2 regions of the Ruegeria sp. AL7 genome follow, and region 1 is predicted to be linked to the other one. Evidence: riboswitches for the same ligand, from Rfam matches in the RefSeq annotation. Region 1 holds a riboswitch; the other holds the start of a gene.
The links. Region 1 has a riboswitch for cobalamin ahead of ACR3E2_RS10955 (hypothetical protein). Riboswitches for the same ligand answer to the same signal wherever they lie in the genome.

Region 1 (7,286 bases):
CGGTTGCCTTGGCCATAAGCGGTTTTGCCATCAGCCCGTCTCCTATACATACATCTTTCCCGTCGCCGGAATTCGGCGGCCCCTTGGTCTTGGGGCAGGTTTCCGTTGTCGGGGAACTTGGCCCGTATATAGTCGCCACGCAGCAAGAAGGGAAGAGGCGAATGCGCTGGGTCGTATTGTGGGTCTTCAGCGCGATGACAGCGCTGGCCGAAGGTGAAAAAGCAGGTGAGTTCGACTATTACGTCCTGTCTCTCAGCTGGTCGCCCAACTGGTGCGCCCGTGAAGGGGACGCGCGCGGGTCAGACCAATGTGACGACCGGCACGACCACGGATGGATCCTGCACGGGCTCTGGCCGCAATTTCATCAGGGCTGGCCATCCTTCTGCGGCTCGCCCGAGGCGCCGCCAACACGCCGCATGACGCGGGAAATGGAAGATATTCAGGGTAGTGCGGGCCTTGCATGGCATCAGTGGAAGAAACACGGCACCTGTTCGGGGCTTTCTGCGCCCGACTATTTCGCCCTGTCCCGGCGTGCCTATGACGCTGTCGAACGCCCGCAGGTCTTCCGCAAGCTGGACGCATCCGTCAAACTGCCGGCTTCGGTGGTCGAGGATGCGTTTTTGAAGGCCAATCCGGGGCTTGAGCGCGATATGATCACGGTCACCTGCAAACAGGGCTATATCGAAGAGGTCCGCCTATGCCTGTCGCGCGACCTTGATCCGGTGCCATGCGGCCGCGATGTAATTCGCGACTGCACCGCCAAGGACGCGCTGTTCGATCCGATTCGCTAGAGCTTCTTGTTCTGGCAGTCCCGCGCATAGTCCAGCGCCTTGGCGGTGCCTTTCAGATCAATCGCCATCACCACCTCGCCTGCGGGATTGTAAACCGTCATCGTCTTGTTCTGGGCAATCGCGGTGACGAAATTCCGGTCGGTAAAAAACACCGTCGCACCGGGCACTTTGCGTTCATTGAACCCGATAGCGGTGGCATCAAAGCTCTTGCCGTCCAGTTCGAACCGGATGGGATAGCTCTCACCTTGCTTAATGTCGCCCCAGGCCTTGTTGTAAACGGCGAAATACCCGCGATTATCCAATGCGTCATAGCCCAGCCGCACGACCGAGAGATCCTGATACACCGTCTGGATCAGACACCCGTTCCCAAGCGCCGGGTCCATCATGATGTTCCAGCCTTCGACAAAGCCCTTGTCGACCAGTTCCTGCGACAGGGCAGCGGTTGCGGTGAAGGCGGCGAAGGTAATGGCGAGAAGGCGGGTCATGGGCGGCTCCAAAATAATCGCTGAGTTTACCTATCCTTAGAGTAGTTCCATGGTCATCCAAAGTCGCTTTTTTGTCACCGCGACTGTTCTGACAACGATGATGAGTACAACATGAGTTTCGAACCCAAGCAATTTGTTCAGGTCACTATGGTTTCAACTCCGTTTGAAAGATGAAACACGCAACCCTGAGTTCGGGGTAGCTGTAGCAACTTGTCCAGATCGAGACCCAACCAAAGCCCTCTCAGCACCAAGGACGTGACGCCGTGGGTTACTATGATCGCAGGTTCATCTTGTTCCTTCAGAAATGAGTCTACTCTACCGCAGATGTCATCAAAGCTTTCCCCACCCGGGCTGCGGAAGAACCAATGATAGCTTTCATAGGAACAATCGATTTGCTCTCGGATGAAATCACGCGTTGCGCCTTCCCATTGCCCAAACGCGATTTCCATAAGCCGTTCATCATGTATCAACTCATGATGAGGCGTCGTTGCCAAGCGGGCGGTATGCATTGCTCTCTTTTGCGGGCTGACGAAAACGCGCAAAGGTGCATTCGGTATTCGCCTGAGTATCTCATTTTGTTTCCGGGCCTGAGACTTGCCAATTTCCGTCAACGGCGAATTCTTGCGCCCTTGGAACTTCCCCAGTGTGTTCCATTCGGTTTCGCCATGTCGCAGCACAAAAAGATCTGGATACTTGTTCAAGATGTGTACCTGAATTGAATACCGTTTGAGGTGCCATTCTTGTTGCCTCTTTTTAAGGACGCTGATTTATAGATGCTGACCTAAATTTCCTTGCGCGCCCGGAGCGCCGCCGTGATCGTTCCGTCATCCAGATAATCCAACTCTCCACCGATGGGCACGCCTTGCGCAAGTGAGGTCAGGCGCACCTGACCTTCCAGCTGGTCCGCGATGTAATGGGCGGTGGTCTGACCGTCGACGGTGGCGTTCAGGGCAAGGATCACTTCGGTGATCCCTTCGGCCAGGACCCGATCCTTGAGGCGGGGAATGCGCAGCTCGTCCGGGCCGACCCCGTCCAGTGCAGACAGTGTGCCGCCCAGCACGTGATAGCGGCCTTTGAAGACGCCTGACCGCTCCATCGCCCAAAGGTCGGCGACGTCCTCGACCACGCATAGCTCTCCGGTCGCTCGGGCCTCACTATTGCAGATGTCACAGATATCGGTGGTGCCTACGTTGCCGCAATTCAGGCATTCGCGGGCGGTGACGGCCACTTGCTGCATGGCGTCTGACAGGGGCGTCAGCAGCAAGGCGCGTTTGCGGATCAGGTGCAGCACCGCGCGGCGGGCCGAGCGCGGGCCCAGCCCCGGCAGTTTGGCCATCAGGTCGATCAGATTGTCGATTTCGCTGTTCGTTCCCATGGCCTGTCCTGCTTTGCGCCGGAGGGAGCCTCCGGCGGGAGTATTTGGGAAAAGATGAAGCTCAGAACGGTAGCTTGATGTCTTTGGGCAGGCCCATGCTTTCGGTCAGCTTGCCCATCTCTTCCTGTGAACGTTCGGCGGCTTTGGCCTGAGCATCCTTGATGGCAGCCAGGATCAGGTCTTCGACCACTTCCTTGTCATCGCCGTTGAAGATCGACGGGTCGATGTCCAGCCCCTTGAGTTCACCCTTGGCTGTGGCCGTTGCCTTGACCAGCCCTGCACCGGATTCGCCGACAACCATCATGTTGTTCAGCTCTTCCTGCATTTCGGTCATCTTGGTTTGCAGGTCTTGTGCGGATTTCATCATCTTTGCCATGTCGCCCAGTCCGCCAAGCCCGCCGAGTCCTTTCAGCATCAGTCGTCTCCTGTGTTTCTGTTTGGTTCTAAATACGGACCGCAGGCAGGTGGCACAAGAGGTCTCCCGCCTGTCCAGATCAGAGCGTCGCGGACCGATCATTTATGTGCCTGCAATCCCTCCCTCAGTTGCATGGTGGAGGGGCGTGAGTATGCCGGTTTCTTGAAACGTGGACCCACGGGCTGAGGCCTAATCCTCTTCGAACGGGTCCCATTCCTCTTCGACTTCGGGAAGGGCTTCGGTCACAACCTTGGCGGCGCGCTGCTCCGGTGTTTCGATCCGAATGATCTTTGCCTTGGGGAATTGCGTCAGCACGGCCTGAACCAGCGGGTGTTCTTCGGCCTCGGCTTTCAGGGCCAGCTCGGCCCGGTCCCGCACTTCCGCGATGGTCGCGGCATCCCCGTCCGAGACAATGGAGACGGCCCATCGATTGCCGGTCCAGCGTTGCAGGGCAGAGCCCAATCGCGACGCCAGATCCGACGGTGCCTGAGGTGTCTGGGTGAATTCGATCCGGCCAGGCTGGTACGACACAAGGCGCACGCCGCTTTCCACCTCGACAAGCAGTTTCACATCGCGGTTTGTGCGGATCAGTTCCACCACATGCCCGAAGGTTGGATAGCGGGCCAGGGCCGTCTGTGCATCCTGCGCCAGTGCAGCAACCGGTGCGCCACCCGCGCCGCGCGGGGGCGATGTATAGGCAGGCGGCGGGGTCGCGTTGGATTGCGTTGCCACCGGGGCCTGCCGGGACGGTGACATGCCCCCGCCCGGCCCGCCGGGTGGCGAAGGTGGGGCGTCTTGCAGCCGTTTGATCAGCTCTTCGGGGCTGGGCAAATCGGCGACATGCGTCAGTCGGATAACAGCCATTTCGGCGGCCATCATCGCGTTGGGCGCGGCAGAGACTTCCTCCAGCGCCTTCAGCAGCATTTGCCACATCCGGGTCAGAACCCGCATTGGCAAGGCCTCGGCCATGTGCTGGCCCCGTGTGCGTTCGTCGGGGGAAACCGTCGGGTCCTGGGCCGCGTCAGGTGTGATCTTTACGACGGACACCCAATGCGTGATTTCGGCCAGATCGCGCAGCACGGCCAGAGGGTCTGCGCCTTCCGCATATTGACCGCTCAGTTCAGTGAGCGCCCCTGCCGCGTCACCGCGCAGGATCATGTCCATCAGGTCCAGAACCCGTCCACGATCGGCCAGACCCAGCATCGCACGGACCTGATCTGCCGTCGTCTCTCCGGCCCCGTGCGAGATTGCCTGATCCAGCAATGAGGTCGCGTCGCGGGCCGATCCTTCTGCGGCGCGGGTGATCAACGCCAGCGCATCGTCGGCGATCTGCGCGCTCTCGGCCCCGGCGATCTTGCGCAGCAGGCCGATCATGTCTTCGGGCTCGATCCGGCGCAGGTCAAAGCGCTGACACCGCGACAGAACCGTGACCGGCACTTTGCGAATCTCGGTGGTCGCGAAGATGAATTTCACATGTGCGGGCGGTTCCTCGAGCGTCTTGAGCAGCGCGTTGAATGCGCTGGTCGAGAGCATGTGAACCTCGTCGATGATGTAGATCTTGTAGCGTGCACTGGCGGCGCGATAGCGGACACTGTCGATGATCTCGCGGATATCGTTGACGCCGGTACGGCTGGCCGCATCCATTTCCATCACATCGACATGGCGACCTTCCATGATTGCGACGCAATGCTCGCACTGACCGCAAGGCTCGGTTGTCGGTCCTCCGGTTCCATCCGGTCCGATGCAGTTCATGCCTTTGGCGATGATCCGCGCCGTGGTGGTTTTTCCCGTTCCGCGAATGCCGGTCATGATAAAGGCCTGCGCAATCCGGTCGGCCTCGAAGGCGTTTTTTAGGGTGCGCACCATAGCATCTTGACCCACCAGGTCGGCAAAGGTTTCCGGGCGGTATTTGCGGGCGAGAACCTGATAGGCGGGGCTTGGCGTGTCTGTCATGTCTTCTCGCTCGGATTCGGTGCTTCGGCACAGCGTAGTGGCGGCGGCAGTCCGCGTCCACTGTGGGGCGTGATGATTTTTTGTTTCAGAAACGGGCTGGTTTCCAACTAAACTGGTCCAGCGGATTTAATGACTCATTTCTTAAAGAGTACCTTGGGGGAGGACGCACTTCATGTCGCAGCTGGTCATTTTTACTCTGCAGGTCGGAGGCGGAACGCTTGCCCTTACTTCAATGCCCGGGCGTGGCGGGGATTACGTCGGCGATCTGGATATGATTGCGGCTTGGAAACCGGGCCTTGTGATTTCAATGACGACGGATGTTGAAATGCTTCAGGATGGCGCGCAGCACTTTGGCAGCGACATCCAAAGCCGTGCCAGCCGGTGGGTTCACCTGCCGATCGAAGATTTTGGAGCACCGACGCAGGCGGTTCAGAAGGCCTGGCCAGAGGTCAGCGCCACGGCCCGACATGCGCTGTCGGGCGGTGGCCGGGTTCTTGTGCATTGCCGTGGGGGGTGCGGCAGATCCGGGATGATTGTTCTGCGACTGATGGTTGAATGCGGTGAACGCGCCAGCGACGCACTGGACCGCCTGCGGGCCGTGCGCCCCTGCGCTGTCGAAACCGATGCGCAGCTGGCCTGGGCGTCCCGGATCACCCCGGCACAGGTGGAAGTGGGATCAAGCTGACAGCTGCTGGGGTGCGTAGCCGGTTTTCCGGGGCCGGATCGTTGAAACCTCGATCATGGCGCAAGGCGGGTTCGCGACAATGCCCGAGGGCAGCGTGCTGAATGTAGGTCCGAAGATCAAATCGGCATAGGCATCAAGGTCCCGAATTGCCGTATCAGGGTGCGCCCCGCAGAAAACGCGAACGCTGTCGGATCGCGCTCGGATCGTTGCCATGCACCCTTCCGCGCAATGTGACAGCGCGCTGTTGCCTTCAAATTCGAAATCTTCGCTGGTGGCCGAAACCGCCTGCGCCATGGCTTCGGAAATCGAGCGGGCCAGTCGCGCCAAAGCCGGGCAGGTATTGCCCGTCCGCTGGCACACAGTTGCGCTGTATTCGTGTGACTTTGTCTTCCAGATCATCCTGCGCCCTCCGCGCGTGGTGGGCTGGATATTGGGGCAGGTGGGACAGCATCTCGCTGTCAGGACCTGCCCGGACACCCCGCCCGAGTTTCGGTTTCAGTTCCGATGGCAGGTCTCCTGACTTGCGGGTCATTGCTCTGCCGACCTTCCCAGCCCGTGGGCCAGTGGTATTTCGGCATTGCTTACCGCTTACAGTTGCGGGGGCAGTCGCGGACTTGGTTGATATCTGTGTGACCAGACAAACCGCACCGTGTTCCCTTTTCATCCCGACCTCTTGTGGGGGCCGGAAACCATCACACAACCGCTAGCGCCTGATCGCGTTCCGAGTCAAGCCGATCTTTAGGCCGGACGTTTGGTCATGCTGGATGCGGTTTACGTTCCGGCTTAGTTTCGTCGGCATCGAAGGCAGGCAAACCATTGTTTCAGCGAAAGCCGGGGATCATGTTGGATACGGAACAGACGGTGTTGATCGAAGATTTCCGCTTTCCGTCAGGGTCCGTGACCTTGTCGGCGCGGCTGTACCGGCCAGTGGGTGAGCCGGAAACCGTTGTCGTACTTAACAGTGCCACGGGTGTGCCGCGTGACTATTATCAACACTTTGCGCGATGGCTGGCTACCGAGCGGGGGATAGCTTGCCTGACCTATGACTATCGGGACTACGGGCTTTCTTTGGTCGGCCGCCTGAAAGACGCAACTGCAACAATGGCGGATTGGGCGTTGATCGACATGCCAGCGGCACGGGCCGAAATGCGCAGGCGGTTTCCAAAGGCGCAGCAGTGGACCATCGGCCATTCCGTCGGTGCGATGCTGGGGCCGGTGCAGCCGGATATCGACCAGATCGACCGAATGATCGGTGTGTGTTCGGGGCTGGTGACTTTGAAAGATCACCCATGGCCCTATCGGGGGTTGGCAGGGCTGTTCTGGTATGGCCATGCACCGCTGATGGTGCGGGCGCTTGGGTATCTGCCCGGCAAAGCGATCGGGTTTGGTTCGGACCTGCCCGCCTCGGTCTACTGGCAATGGCGCAAATGGTGTACAGCTCCTCTTAGCTACATTCCCGAGATCGGGCAGAATTTGCCTGATGCGCATTGGGGCAGTTCTGGAACACCTGTGGATCTGTTCACGTTCGAAGATGACCAGATGGCTCCGCCCGAGGCAGTTTGGCGCCTTGCCGACCTGTACG
Region 2 (7,286 bases), 2.1 Mb from region 1:
CGGGCCAAGACGCGCGCCCCCATCTTCGATGCGCCTCTTCCAGCAGTGCAGGCGTACCCGGTGTACCCACCGACAATCCGCCCACCACCGCATCGAAGAATTTCAGCGGCTCGCCGTTTTCATCCTGAAACAGCGTCGGGGTAGCGGCAAGGGGTGCCGTTTCGCGCCCGTCCAGTGTTGTCATCTGCCCGCTGGCCGCGTCGTACCAAACCAGAAACGCTCCCCCGCCCAGACCAGAAGATTGCGGCTCGACCAGCCCCAGCACGACCTGCACAGCAACCATCGCATCCGCGGCAGACCCGCCCGCGCGCAGCACTTTGGCCCCGGCCTCGACCGCCAGCGGATTGGCCGCAGCTATCATCCAGTTTTCGGATGTGACCGGGACTCCCTCAAGCTTGGCTTCGAGGGCCGCAATAACCTCGTCGGTCATCGCCTGAACCTGCCCTTCTGTCGCGGCTTCGGGTGCAACGGCATCGGCTGTTTCCTGCGCGAACCCCGGTGTCGAAATAGCAAGTGCGGTAGTAAGCAGCAGTGCTGAAACATGTCTCATCTGTTCTAACCCTCCAATACAATCTTTATTTTCAATCCTGTAAGGATTTTGCCCCCTCTGCAACGATCAGGCATGGCAGCGTGTTATCACAGCGAAGTTTCGCCATTTCCCCTACGGTTCGGTTTCTTCGGCGCGACGATCCTGATCATAGCGGGTTGTCTCGGCAAATTCGGGTAGCCACGCCTCGCGTCGTTTGGTCCAGCATTCATATGTCGGTATGAATTGGTCAGGCGCGTCAAGACAGCCCAGATGCACTTCGACTTCGGCACCGCTTCGGGCAAATACCGGAGATCCGCAATCAGGGCAAAAGTACCGGTCGGAATAACCTTTCACATTTCCGGTGATCTTAACCGCATCCGCCGGAAAAATAGCCGCCGCATAAAACAACGCGCCGTGGTGTTTGCGGCAGTCCAGACAATGGCAAATCCCGACGCGAAGAGGACAACCCGAAGCCGTGACGCGCAGTTTTCCACAACGGCATCCCCCTTCAAACACGTCCATCCATGATCCTTTCCGACGCGTCAGAGCATCGCAGGCACAACCTGATCCGGTGGGCGGTGGCCATCTTCGAAGGTTTTGATGTTGATGATGACTTTTTCACCCATCTCAACCCGGCCCTCCAGCGTGGCCGACCCCATATGCGGCAGTAGAACCACGTTCGGCAACTGCCGCAAGCGCGGGTTCACACCGGTTCCCTGTTCGTAGACATCCAGCCCCGCGCCCGCAATTTCCCCCGCACGGATCATCCGGGTCAAAGCGTTCTCGTCAATAACCTCACCCCGCGAAGTATTCACGATCACTGCCGAGGGTTTCATCAGCTTTAGGCGGCGCGCGTTCATCAGGTGGAAGGTAGACGGTGTCGATGGGCAGTTGATAGATATCACATCCATACGCGCCACCATCTGATCCAGGCTTTCCCAATAGGTCGCCTCTAGTTCTTGCTCAATCTCTGGGCGCAATCTGCGGCGGTTGTGATAATGGATCTGCATACCAAACGCCTTGGCGCGGCGGGCCACAGCCTGTCCGATCCGGCCCATGCCCAGAATACCCAAACGCCGCCCGCCAATGCGACCACCCAGAAACGCGGTGGGGGCCCACCCGGTCCAGTCGCCTTGCTGCATGACGCTCAACCCTTCGGGAATGCGCCGTGTGACAGCGAGAATCAGGGCCATGGTCATATCTGCCGTGTCGTCGGTCAGCACACCGGGCGTGTTGGACACCAATATGCCGCGCTGCCGCGCCGTCGCCACATCGATATTATCGACACCGGCCCCGTAATTGGCGATCAGCCGCAGCTTTTCACCTGCCTGACCCAATAGCCCGCCATCAATGGTATCGGTCACCGTAGGCACCAGCACATCGGCATCCTGCACCGCTGCTACTAATTCTTCACGCGTCATTGGGGTGTCGTCGTCGCGCAGGCGCACGTCAAACAATTCGCTTAACCGGGTTTCTACTGCCTCAGGCAACCGTCGCGTAACGACAACACTTAAACGTTCTCTTGGCACCTCGGCTCTCCCACTGCTTTGCAAACGGACGCGCGCCATGGCATCGTGGCGCAGGATAAGGCGGGGCACAAGAACCCCAATGGCATTGAGTCGACCTTTTTTCAAAACCGGATCAACAGGCATAAGAGCGGGCAGTCAGTGAGTGGTATTCGACCGGTAAAACGCCGATTTCTGGCGGTAGTTTCCGCATTTCTGGTCATGTTCGGTGCCTGCGCCGCACATGCCGAAGTCAAACGCGGATCGGTCACCAACCTGCCCCTGCCCCGATATGTGTCGATGAAGGCAGCCGAAGGGAACGTGCGGCGCGGACCATCCCTAACCCACCGAATCGATTGGGTATTCAAAAGGCGTGGCATGCCGCTGCAGGTCACTGCCGAATACGGCAACTGGCGCAAGGTCCAAGACCGCGACGGCGCGGGTGGCTGGGTTCACTATGCCTTGTTGTCTGGCGTCCGAACGGTGCTGATCGAATCCGAGATGCTGCCTGTTTATGCCCGCCCCGACCCGACCTCGCCCGTGAATGCCCATTTCGAGACCGGAGTGGTGGCGCGCCTTGGAGCCTGTTCGCTGGACTGGTGCAGGATCACCGCCGGCGGATACCGTGGCTGGACACTGAAATCGAACCTTTGGGGCGTCGATTCTTCCGAAATTCGGGAATAGGCGAAAGACAATTTCCGGTATCCGCGGTTGCGCATCGCCCCGAAAAAGCGCGACAAGCTGTTTGAGTTACCGGCCCAATCGCCGCTTAACTCGACCTAAACGGAGGACCCTATGCGCGCAGTCACCTATTCAGCCTTCGGAGACGCTGTCGATGTCTTGCGTATACAGAATATTTCCCCGAGTTCGCCTGGACCGGGTGAAGTCACGGTCGAGCTGTCCTTTTCCGGCGTAAACCCCTCGGACATCAAGGCCCGCGCGGGGGCCCGACCGGGTGTCACAGAACCTCCGTTTCCGCTGATCGTTCCGCACAGCGACGGGGCTGGAGTCATCACAGCGGTTGGCGATGGCGTACCCGCGACGCGGATTGGTCAGCGCGTGTGGATTTGGAACGGGCAATGGCAACGCGCGTTCGGTACAGCTGCCAGCCACATCACCCTGCCTGAATCTCAGGCTGTAGAACTGCCCGAGACGGTGTCACTTGAAACCGGGGCAATTCTTGGAATTCCGGGCCTAACCGCATGCCATGCGGTGTTTTCGGGCGGCACGCCGCGCGGGCAAACCATTTTGATCCATGGTGGGGCGGGTACTGTCGGGTATCTGGCTGTCCAGCTTGCCAAATGGGCCGGAGCCAATGTGATCGCAACGGCCAGCACCCGCAGCTTTGACCGGGTCAAGGCAGCCGGTGCAGATGTCGTTCTCGACTACTCCGGTGAACACCTTTCGGATCAGATCCTCGACGCAAATGATGGACGTACAATTGGTCGAATCGTCGATGTCGAATTTGGACAGAACCTTGACACCAACATTGCCGTCATCGCCGAGAACGGCCGTATCAACGCATATGGATCTGCCCGGAATATGACACCTGTCTTTCCCTTTGGGCCCATGATGTTCAAGGCCGTGACACTCGAGGCAGTCCTGATCTACCTGCTGCCCGCAGATTTGCGCGCCGCCGCAATAGAGACTCTACACAAGGCACTGGCTGATGGCGCATTGATCTGCCCCGTACATAAGGTCTTTACACTGGAAGAATGCGCTGCCGCCCATGCGATGGTACAGGAAGGCAACCGTACCGGAGCGGTGTTGATCGACACCAAATGAGGGGCCTTCAAAAAAATTTTACGGCGCTCGCTTTTTTTGCAAAACGCTCTTGAACCCTGCCATCAACAATCGTAGATAGCCGCTCACCGTTGGGGTGTAGCCAAGTGGTAAGGCAGCGGTTTTTGGTACCGTGTATCGTAGGTTCGAATCCTACCACCCCAGCCATGATTTTCCCTAATATCACACACTATGAATCTGGGTCCGGATTTTGGCGCGTTCTCAGCGGCTTTTCTGATATCAGCGCCATGTTGAGACGCGCAGGTGCATGCTCTTGCGAGAAAATAGGAAAGACCCCGGAGTTTTTTCTTGCCGCAGGGTAAGTGTTAAGGTACCCGCGTTTTACCGGTCCCGATGTGGCTAAGAGGGAATCCGAGGTGCCTTTTGGTGCCAACCGGAACTGCCCCCGCAACTGTAGGCGGCGAGCGCTGTCCATTTCCGTCACTGGGCCATTTTGGTCTGGGAAGACAGGACAGACAAAGACCCGTCAGTCAGGAGACCTGCCGGTATGAAACCGAAACACGCCGGGCGGGGTTGTCCGGGGAGGTTGCCGAAGAAACGCGCCGGGCGGTCTATTTTCTACCCTGCGCTCACGGCAGGCAGTAAAGCGCCTGTTGCTTCGGTAAATGCCCATTCACCCGTTCTCTGGTCATTGACACATGGAGATCGATTGTCATGTTTCTACGCACTGGCCTGTTTGGCCTTTCCTTGCTGGCTACCAGCGCTGCCGCCGAAGGAAACTTTCCCCTTTCTATCGAAAACTGCGGTCACTCGGTCACGTTTGACGCGCCAGTGACGTCGTCAGTCACGGTCGGCCAGGCCGCGACCGAGGTGCTTTATGCGCTGGGTCTGGGCGAGCAGGTTCTTGGAACTTCGGTCTGGTTCAACGAGGTGCTGCCTGAATATGCCGAGGTGAATGCCAAGGTAGAGCGTCTGGCGGACAATGATCCCAGCTTTGAAAGCGTTGTTGCCAAGCGGCCGGGACTGGTCGCAGCGCAATATGAATGGCATGTCGGACCCGAGGGCATCGTCGCCACGCGTGAGCAATTTCACGAACTGGGCATTCCAACGTACGTAATGCCTGCAGATTGCATCGGCAAAGACAATACGGTCGGCGGCGATGGCACCCGCCTGCAAGCGTTCTCGACCGATACGCTGTATCAGGGTATCGAAGAACTGGCGGCAGCCTTTGATGTATCCGAACGCGGCACGGACCTGGTTGCCGAGTACAAGGCCCGCGAAGCCGCAGCCGTCGCCAAGGCGCAAACCGTGAAGCTGGACGATGTGTCAGCCGTATTCTGGTTTTCCTCTCCCGAAATGGAAAGCGACCCGTTTGTGGCCGGACAGAAAGGCGCACCGGGATACATGATGAGTAAATTGGGTATCCGCAACGTCGTCGAGACGGATGAAGAATGGCCAACAGTGGGCTGGGAAACCATTGCCAAAGCCAATCCGACGGTGATTGTTATCGCCAAGATGGACCGCCGTCGCTTTGCTGCGGACGACTACCTGAAAAAGCTGGAGTTCCTGCGCACTGATCCGGTGACCAGCCAGATGGATGCGGTCAAAAATGACCGGATCGTCATTATGGATGCGCAGGCCATGGACGCCACCATCCGCGCAATCCCGGCGCTGGAGGATCTGGCCGAGAAGCTGGATACCATCGGAAACAACCTGTGAACGAGGTCGCCGCAATTTTACGGCAGGGTTTCAAGGCTGCGTGCCTTACCGTGCCATTGTTGACTGCGGCGGTTCTTGCGGGCGCGATGATCGGGGAAACCTCTCTGTCGCCCGATTTGGTTCTCTCCGTTCTGGCCAACAAGCTGGCCGGAGCGGACTTTCCTGTAGACCCAATTGATCAGGGTATTATCTGGAGCTACCGGATTCCTCGCGCTCTGGTCGCTGCGTCCTGCGGTGCCGGTCTGGCTGTCGCAGGGGTCGTGTTGCAGGCTTTGCTGCGCAACCCGTTGGCCGACCCTTACATTTTGGGCATTTCTGCCGGGGCCTCGACGGGTGCCGTGGCTGTAACCATCGCTGGTTTGGGTGGGGGGGCCTTGTCGCTGTCTTTTGGCGCGTTCAATGGCGCGCTTTTGGCTTTTGGTTTTGTCGCGTTGCTGGCCCGAGCCGCTGGCGCAGGGGGCGGACGGGCTGCGACGGCACAGATCGTCCTGGCGGGAATTGCCGGGTCTCAGTTGTTCAATGCGCTGACGGCCTTCATCATCGCCAAATCCGCCAATGCCGATCAGGCGCGCGGGATCATGTTCTGGCTGATGGGAAACCTCAGCGGCGTGCGCTGGCCGGATGTGTATCTGGCCATTCCGGTGGCCCTTGTCGGTTGGCTCATTTGCCGCTTTCACGCCAGAGCACTGGACGCCTTTATTTTCGGCTCTGATTCAGCGGCCTCGCTGGGCATATCGGTACGTCGGGTGCAGGCAACCCTGATCTTTGCGACCGCACTTACAACAGCTGTCATGGTTTCTATCGTCGGATCCATTGGCTTTGTCGGGCTGGTCATCCCTCATGCTGCCCGGTTCCTTGTGGGACCGGGGCATCGCAGGCTTATCCCAACCGCCGCCTTGATCGGAGCGGTCTTCCTGATCGGCGCAGATATCGTGTCGCGCATCATCATCCCGGGTCAGGTTCTGCCGATTGGGGTGGTCACCGCCCTGATCGGTGCGCCTGCCTTTGCCGTAATTCTGGTGCGCGGCCAGAGGAGCGCCCGATGAAGATCGAGGCGAAAAACCTGACATATTCCGTTCGCGGCAAGACTTTGCTGTCAGACGTATCCTTTGTCGTGGAGCCCGGCGAAACACTTGCTTTGGTCGGACCTAACGGTTCAGGGAAATCAACGCTGATGCGCCTGCTGGCGGGGTTGGTACGTCCGGTTTCAGGAAAAGTCGTCATAGCGGGTCATCCCGTTTCGCATTTGTCGCGCAGACAAATTGCCCAACGGATTGCCATCGTTGAACAACAGGCTGATACGGCCGAACGCGTGACTGCACGATCCGTGGTCGAACTGGGCCGCACGCCCTGGCTGTCGGCCTTACGGCCGTGGCGCGCCGAGGACACCTGGCAAGTCGACAAAGCCCTGCAAACCGTGGAAATGGCCGATATGGCACACAGAGAATGGGCGACATTGTCGGGAGGAGAGCGCCAGCGACTGCACATCGCACGCGCTTTGGCTCAGCAACCGGGACTCTTGCTTTTGGACGAACCGACCAACCATCTGGACATTCATCACCAACTGTCGATCCTGAACTGTGTTCGAATTCTAAAAGTGACGACAGTGATGGCGCTGCACGATCTGAATCAGGCGATGGCCTGTGACCGGGTGGCTGTTTTGTCAAAAGGGCGGCTGGTCTCTCTTGGCCCGCCCGAACATGCCCTGTCTTTGGAAACCGTTTCAGAAGTTTTCGGTGTCAAAGCACAGTGGGGGTATAGTACCGGCGGGACAGAACGGTTTCTGTCCT

Region 2: another riboswitch for cobalamin. It lies ahead of ACR3E2_RS00625 (ABC transporter substrate-binding protein); the one in region 1 lies ahead of ACR3E2_RS10955 (hypothetical protein).

The regions. Positions count from the first base shown of each region.
Region 1 is NZ_JBQFJF010000001.1:2,171,081-2,178,366, reverse strand. Features, by position in the region: gene ACR3E2_RS10995 (DUF1013 domain-containing protein) at 1-31, opposite strand, end outside; gene ACR3E2_RS10990 (ribonuclease T2 family protein) at 162-791, shown strand; gene ACR3E2_RS10985 (hypothetical protein) at 788-1,276, opposite strand; gene ACR3E2_RS10980 (histidine phosphatase family protein) at 1,414-1,953, opposite strand; gene recR (recombination mediator RecR) at 2,058-2,651, opposite strand; gene ACR3E2_RS10970 (YbaB/EbfC family nucleoid-associated protein) at 2,713-3,066, opposite strand; gene ACR3E2_RS10965 (DNA polymerase III subunit gamma/tau) at 3,256-5,019, opposite strand; gene ACR3E2_RS10960 (protein-tyrosine phosphatase family protein) at 5,192-5,704, shown strand; gene ACR3E2_RS10955 (hypothetical protein) at 5,696-6,103, opposite strand; cobalamin riboswitch at 6,194-6,412, opposite strand; gene ACR3E2_RS10950 (alpha/beta hydrolase family protein) at 6,545-7,286, shown strand, end outside.
Region 2 is NZ_JBQFJF010000001.1:118,340-125,625, reverse strand. Features, by position in the region: gene ggt (gamma-glutamyltransferase) at 1-550, opposite strand, end outside; gene ACR3E2_RS00650 (GFA family protein) at 662-1,051, opposite strand; gene ACR3E2_RS00645 (2-hydroxyacid dehydrogenase) at 1,072-2,058, opposite strand; gene ACR3E2_RS00640 (SH3 domain-containing protein) at 2,257-2,718, shown strand; gene ACR3E2_RS00635 (NADPH:quinone reductase) at 2,830-3,819, shown strand; tRNA gene ACR3E2_RS00630 (tRNA-Gln) at 3,910-3,984, shown strand; cobalamin riboswitch at 4,146-4,338, shown strand; gene ACR3E2_RS00625 (ABC transporter substrate-binding protein) at 4,492-5,496, shown strand; gene ACR3E2_RS00620 (FecCD family ABC transporter permease) at 5,547-6,542, shown strand; partial or broken gene ACR3E2_RS00615 (ABC transporter ATP-binding protein) at 6,539-7,048, shown strand.